One region of the Brevibacterium samyangense genome, then DNA from elsewhere that is predicted to be linked to it. Evidence: riboswitches for the same ligand, from Rfam matches in the RefSeq annotation. Region 1 holds a riboswitch; the other holds the start of a gene.
What was found. Region 1 has a riboswitch for thiamine pyrophosphate ahead of ABD172_RS10795 (ECF transporter S component). Riboswitches for the same ligand answer to the same signal wherever they lie in the genome.
Positions count from the first base shown of each region.

Region 2: linked by a shared signal. The riboswitch ahead of ABD172_RS12365 (FAD-dependent oxidoreductase) and the one ahead of ABD172_RS10795 (ECF transporter S component) in region 1 are both predicted to bind thiamine pyrophosphate.

Region 1 covers NZ_BAAANO010000020.1:33,629-36,837, reverse strand. Annotated here, with positions in the region: gene ABD172_RS10805 (MmgE/PrpD family protein) at 1-354, opposite strand, end outside; gene ABD172_RS10800 (DUF4916 domain-containing protein) at 555-1,094, shown strand; TPP riboswitch at 1,186-1,292, shown strand; gene ABD172_RS10795 (ECF transporter S component) at 1,315-1,941, shown strand; gene ABD172_RS10790 (ABC transporter ATP-binding protein) at 1,938-3,209, shown strand, end outside.
Region 2 covers NZ_BAAANO010000024.1:20,040-23,248, reverse strand. Annotated here, with positions in the region: gene ABD172_RS12375 (thiazole synthase) at 1-609, opposite strand, end outside; gene thiS (sulfur carrier protein ThiS) at 612-854, opposite strand; gene ABD172_RS12365 (FAD-dependent oxidoreductase) at 845-2,002, opposite strand; TPP riboswitch at 1,997-2,118, opposite strand; gene thiE (thiamine phosphate synthase) at 2,179-2,862, shown strand; gene ABD172_RS12355 (bile acid:sodium symporter family protein) at 2,980-3,209, shown strand, end outside.

The sequences.
Region 1 (3,209 bases):
GTACTCCTTCGCGAGGAAGGTGTCGTGGAAGTCGAGTTCACGCACGGCCACACCGTTGGCCCAGGCGGCCCATTCGGGGGAGACCCGGGCGTCGAGAGGACGACCGAAGACGGTGGCGCCCGGTGCCGGGGTGGTGTGCGGGAGGGCCTGTTCGCGGGCGTGGGTGGGGGCCGAGCGACGGACCGAGGCGGCGGCCACGGAGGCGTTGTCGATGACGCGGTTGATGACCATGTCCGCGACGTCGGCGTCGACCGCGACGGGATCGGTCGCGACGGAGGCGATCTTCCAGGCCAGCTGGTCCTCGCGGGCCAGGTTCTCGGAGCTCTTGTAGGTGCGGACTTCGTGGTTGATCACGGAGGTTCTCCTTGTGTCGTCGTTGATCGTCGCACGGCCGGGTCCATCGGCCGCCCCGGTGTCGCCACACACTCTAGGCGCAGGCTCTGACACCGCAGTGGTGCAGGTGACAGTTTATCTCGACATCAAGTTACTTACAGGCCCGAAACACCGCAGGCTTAACGATCGTTCAGTGCCGTGTCCTGTGTCACCATGAGTGCATGACGCGGACCGCCCTGGACTTCGACGACAACTGGCTCGACCCCGACGAGATCGCCTCCCTGCGCCGGCGCCTCCCGATCTCCTATGTGAACGCCGTTCCGGTGCGCCTCGGCGACGACGGCGTCCCGGAGAAGATCGGACTCCTGCTGCGCACGCGCGAGGACGGCACGCTCGGACGGGAGATCGTCGGCGGCCGCATCCGCTTCCACGAGACCATCCGCAGTGCCCTCATGCGCCATGCGGAGAAGGACCTCGGACCGCTCGCCCTCCCGCAGCTGCCGCCGTCGATCGTGCCCTTCCACGTCGCCGAGTACTTCCCGACCGAGGGCTTCTCGAACCTCTACGACCCACGCCAGCACGCGATCGCCCTCTGCTACGTCCTCTCGGTCCAGGGCGAGTGCCAGCCGCGCAAGGACGCCCTCAGCCTCGACTGGCTCACGCCGGAGGAGGTCCTCCGCGAGGACGTCCTCGCGGAACTCACGCACGGCCAGGAGAACATCGTGAAGGCGGCCATCGGGCATCTCGGGCTGTACCCCTGAGCCCGGACCTCCGGTCCCCCACTCCCGAGCCGGCGCGTCCGACCCTGTTTCCGGCCCTTGCCCGCCGCCCCTCCGAGGGACTACATTCCTCGGCATACGACAGGGGAGCGCCGTCCAGGGGCGCTGAGAGTGCAGTGACTGCAGACCCTCGAACCTGATCCGGATCATGCCGGCGAAGGAAGTCGAGCTCTTTCTCCCCTCCTGCCCTCAGGAGGTTCTCATGAACACCGTTCCGTCCACCCGTCCGGCCACCGGCTCCGGATCCGCCCGCTCCCGTTTCTCGTGGCGCGTCGTCGACATCGTCGTCGCCTCGGTCCTCGCGGTCGCCGTCGGCGTCGTCTTCTGGGCGTGGAGCGCCTCGTGGTCGTTCCTGTCCCTCGGGTTCGCGGCCTTCCCCCCGGCCGCCGGTCTGCTCACCGGAGTGTGGGTGCTCGCCGGTCCGCTCGGTGCGCTCGTCATCCGCAAGCCCGGCGCCGCCCTCTACTGCGAGGTGCTCGCGGCCACCGTCTCCGCGGTCCTCGGCACCCAGTGGGGCCTCCAGGTCCTCGTGTCCGGTGCGGTCCAGGGTCTCGGCGCCGAGCTCGTGTTCCTCCTCCTCGCGTACAAGCGGTTCGGCCTGCCCGCGGCGCTGCTCTCGGGGCTCGGGGCCGGTCTCTTCCTCGCCGTGAGCGAGAACCTCATGTACAACGCGCTGTGGGCGCCGTCGTGGCAGCTCGTCTACGCGGTGTGCGCGGCGATCTCCGGAGTCGTCCTCGCCGGGCTCGTGAGCTGGCTCGCCGTCGGGGCGATCGCCCGCACCGGTGCGCTCTCCGCCTTCGCCGCCGGCCGCACCGCGGCGCGCGTATGACCCCGGTGGTTCCCGGGCCCGAGGCGCCACGCAGCTCCCGGCTCTCGGCACCGTCGGAAGCGGCACCGTCGGAGGCGGCACCTGCCGACCCCCGCCGGGAGGCGGCTCACCCGCCCCGGGCGCGGGGCGCCTCGGGCGTGGAGGAGGGCTTCGGGTGGCGGCACGCCGCCCGGAAGGACCCCGCGTTCACGGACCTCGACCTCGAGATCCCGGCGGGGCAGAAGGTGCTGCTCGTGGGCGCCTCGGGCGCGGGGAAGTCGACGTTCCTCCACGCCCTGTGCGGGGTGATCCCCGCGGAATCCGGCGAGAGCTCCGGAACGCTGCTCGTCGACGGCGCACCGCCGGACCCGCGGTCCGGAATCACGGGACTGGTGCTCCAGGACCCGGATTCGCAGGTGGTCCTCGCCCGGGTCGGTGACGACACGGCGTTCGGCGCGGAGAACCTCGGGGTGTCGCGGGTGGAGATCGCCCGGCGGGTTCCCGAGGCGCTCGCGGCGGTCGGCCTCGACGTGCCCCTCGGCCATTCGACGGCACTGCTGTCCGGTGGGCAGAAGCAGCGCCTGGCGATCGCCGGGGTCCTCGCGATGCGGCCGCGGCTCCTCGTCCTCGACGAACCGACCGCGAACGTCGACCCGGCCTCCGCTCCGGGGATCCGCGACGCCGTGCTCGCCGCCGTCGACCTCACGGGAGCGACGCTCGTCCTCGTCGAGCACCGGTACGAACTGTGGGCGGAGCACGTCGATCGCGTCGTCGTCCTCGGGCCCACAGGAGTCGAGCGGGACGGCGCGCCGGAGGAGATCCTGCCGGAACTGCTGCGGTTCGGCGCCGACCCGGATGCCGGGAGGTCCGGGGCCGGACGGACGGCGGATGGCACCGGTACCCCGCGCACTCGACCGACGGCAGCAGCAGTACCCCGTACGGAGGAGTCGACGGCCTTCGCTCCCGTCCTCCTGCATACCGCCGACCTCGCGGTCGGCCGCCGCGCACCCGGCGTCCGCCCCACACCCGTCCGCACCGGGATCGACCTCGAGGTGCGCGCCGGGGAGGCCCTCGCCCTCGTCGGTCCCAACGGTGCCGGGAAGACGACCACTGCCCTCACACTCGCCGGTCTGCTGTCGCCCCTGGCCGGCCGGGTCACCGCAACCGAGGCGCTCCTCCCGCCCGGCGTCCGGCACCCGGAGCCGCACCGCTGGCCGGCGCGGCGCCTCGTGAGCGCCATCGGCACGGTGTTCCAGGAGCCCGAACACCAGTTCGTGCGACAGACGGTG
Region 2 (3,209 bases), on a different contig from region 1:
CCCCGCGTCGAGCACGACCGGGACCCCGGCACGGTCGGCGATGAGTTCGATGTTGTGCGGGTTGAGGATCCCCAGGCCGGTGCCGATCGGGGCGCCGAGCGGCATGACGGCCGCTGCACCGGCTTCCTCGAGCTGCCTGGCGAGCACGGGGTCGTCCGTCGTGTAGGGGAGGACGACGAATCCGCGACGGACGAGGTCCTCGGTGGCCTCGAGGAGTTGGACGCCGTCGGGCAGCAGAGTGTGCTCGTCCGCGATCACCTCGAGTTTCACCCAGTCGGTCTCGAGTGCTTCGCGGGCGAGTTCGGCGGTGAGTACCGCGTCACGGACGCCGTAGCACCCTGCGGTGTTCGGGAGCGCGGTGATCCCGAGGCGTCGCAGGAGTGCGAACACCGAGGTGCCGACCTCGGCCGAGTACCGCCTCACGGCGACGGTGGTGAGTTCGGTGCCGGAAGCGACGAGAGCACGCTCGAGGGCCTTGAGGTCGGTGGCGCCCCCGGTGCCCATGACGAGCCGGGAACCGATGGACCGTCCGGCGATGACGAGGGCGTCGCCGGGTTCCTCGGACGTGGCGGCCGGACCGGAGTGCGGGATCGCGGAATCGGTGGTCATGGTCATCCTCCCTGGACCGCAGTGACGAACTCGCAGCGAGCTCCCGGGGCGAGGACGGTGCTCGCCCAGCGGCTGCGCGGTACGACGCGGTCGTCGACGGCGACGGCGATCCCGAGCGGGGCCCCGTCGAGAGCGCGACCGTCGTCGCCGACGGGACGGCCGAGGCGGTCCGCCACGAGCACGCGGACGGTGCCGGGGTCCGGGAGGGACACGGCTTCGCCATTCACGGTCACTGTTACCGACATGAGTTCTCCTCCGAGGGCTGGGGATGGGGCTGGGTCTGGGTGAAACGAGCGGGATCGACCGCCGCAGGCAGGGCCGAGGGGTGTCCGTCGACGATGTCCGCGGCGCGACGTGCGGCCCAGGCGGACAGGAGTATCCCGTGACGGTGGTAACCGGTCGACACGACGACGTGTGGATGGCCGGGGACGGGACCGAGGAGTGGGAGGTCGTCCGGTGTGCCGGGGCGGGCCCGTGTCGTGACCTCGCGGAGTTCGGTCTCCCTGATCGACGGCAGGATCTGCGCCGCGTCCTGGAGGAGCTGGAGCACTGCACCGGTCGAGGTGCCAGCAAGGGGATCCTCCCGGCTACTGGCGCCGAGTACGAGTCCGCCGTCGGTTCGTGGGACGAGGTAGACCGGGCGTCCGGACACGAGGGCTCGGACCGTACCGCCGAGCAGATGGTCCTCCCCGGGAAGGAGGAGGGACCTGGGTACGTGAAGACGCAGGATGTCCCCGTGGGCCGGGCGCAGGGCGAGATCGAGATCCCGATGGGGACCGTCGATCCGCGCGGCACCGAGGCCCGCGGCCACGACGATCCGGTCCGCAGCGATCCCGTCGAGCGAGCGGACGGCGCCCGTGACCACCGGTACTCCGTGCCCGCGCAGGATCCGGAGGGCCGTCGCGGCGAGTCGGCGCGGATCCACCTGGTGGTCCCGTGCGATGCGGACCCCACCGGCGATGTTCCGGGCGAGTGAGGGCTCGAGAGCGCGGATCCGACGGGGCAGGAGCTCGGTGACCTCGGCACCGGTGGTGCGCTGGAGAACAGCGAGATCCTGCAGCGCCGCGAGGTCGGCCCGGTCGCGGGCGACCACGAGCGTCGCGTCGGCGCGATATCCCGCGGACTCGGCTGTTGCGGAGGAGGGTAGTCCTGCGGAGAGGGAGGGGAGGCGGGACGCGAGATCGCGGTGGGCTGCGGCGGCCTCCTGCATGATCGCCCAGAGCGGACCCTGCCCGACCTGGATCTCGGAGGTCGGAGCGAGCATTCCGGCGGCGGCGAAGGTTGCTCCCTCGGCGATTCCGGCGGTGCGCACCTCGACCGAGTGGCCGCGGGCGTGCACCTCGAGAGCGGTGAGGAGACCGACGATCCCCGCGCCGATGACGACGACATGCATACGTGCATTCCTCCTGCCGGCGGTATGAACCGCGTCCAGTTCTGGTGGTCGGCACCCTGCGGTCGATGACCGAAGTGCCCTCTCAGCCCGTTACGCGGACTCCCACGGAATGCGACCGAGTGTACCTGTGCGAACCTGTGTGCATGACCGACGTTCGCACCCCGTCCTCCGTCCCGATGATTCCCCCGGATTCCACGTCCTGTCGGGACCGGATCCGCGCTCGCCTCGCCGCTGCACGCCTCTACGTGTGCGTCGATCTCGCCCGCGGCCTGCCCGGGTTGCTCGACTTCGCGGAGGCCGCATTCTCCGGGGGCGTCGACATCCTTCAGGTGCGGGACAAAGCAGCCGAGGCACGGGCCGAGGTCGAGGCGCTGCGGGCCCTCAGGGGGATCGCCGACCGGCACGGTGCTCTGCTCGCCGCGAACGACCGGGCCGATGTCGCCGTGCTCGCCGGTGTCGACGTCCTCCATCTCGGGCAGGGGGATCTCACGACGCCCGATGCCCGCGCCCTCGTCGGCTCCGACATCGCGATCGGTCGTTCGACCCGTACCGAGGCGCAGATGCGTGAGGCGCACGACGATCCCGGGATCGACTACTTCTGCACCGGACCGGTGTGGGCCACGCCCACGAAACCGGGCCGGGCGGCAGTCGGGCTCGAGCTTCCGCGGGCCGCCGCGGCGTACGCGGCGGAACGGAACTCGGACAAGCCGTGGTTCGCGATCGGCGGCGTGGATGCTCTCCGGGTTCCGGAGCTCCGGTCGGCCGGTGCCCGGCGGATCGTGGTCGTCCGCGCGGTGACCGAAGCTGCGGACCCGGAGGCCGCAGCGCGCGAACTCGCGGGCGTGATGGACGCTTTCTGAGCGGGGTCGCGTCGCGGAACACTCCGACGTCCGAGCAACTGTTCCTGTCCAACAGCTGTTCCGCATTTCGGTACACGGATGTCACAAGTGCTGCGCATCACGCTTACGGTTGTCCCCATGAACACCGAGAACGGAGCAGCGACGCCAACGACGGCGCCAGGCTCCCCCACATCCGCCTCCCCTCGACCGACCGACCCGCAGAAGGCCCCCGGTGCCCCCTCACGCGTCGAGAACCTCGCGACCACCGCGTTCCCCGTCCTCGTGATCCTCGGTGGGATCGTCGGCTTCTTCGCGCCCGCCCCGGTCCTCGCGTTCAAGGAGGTCGTGCCGACGACGATCCTCCTCGG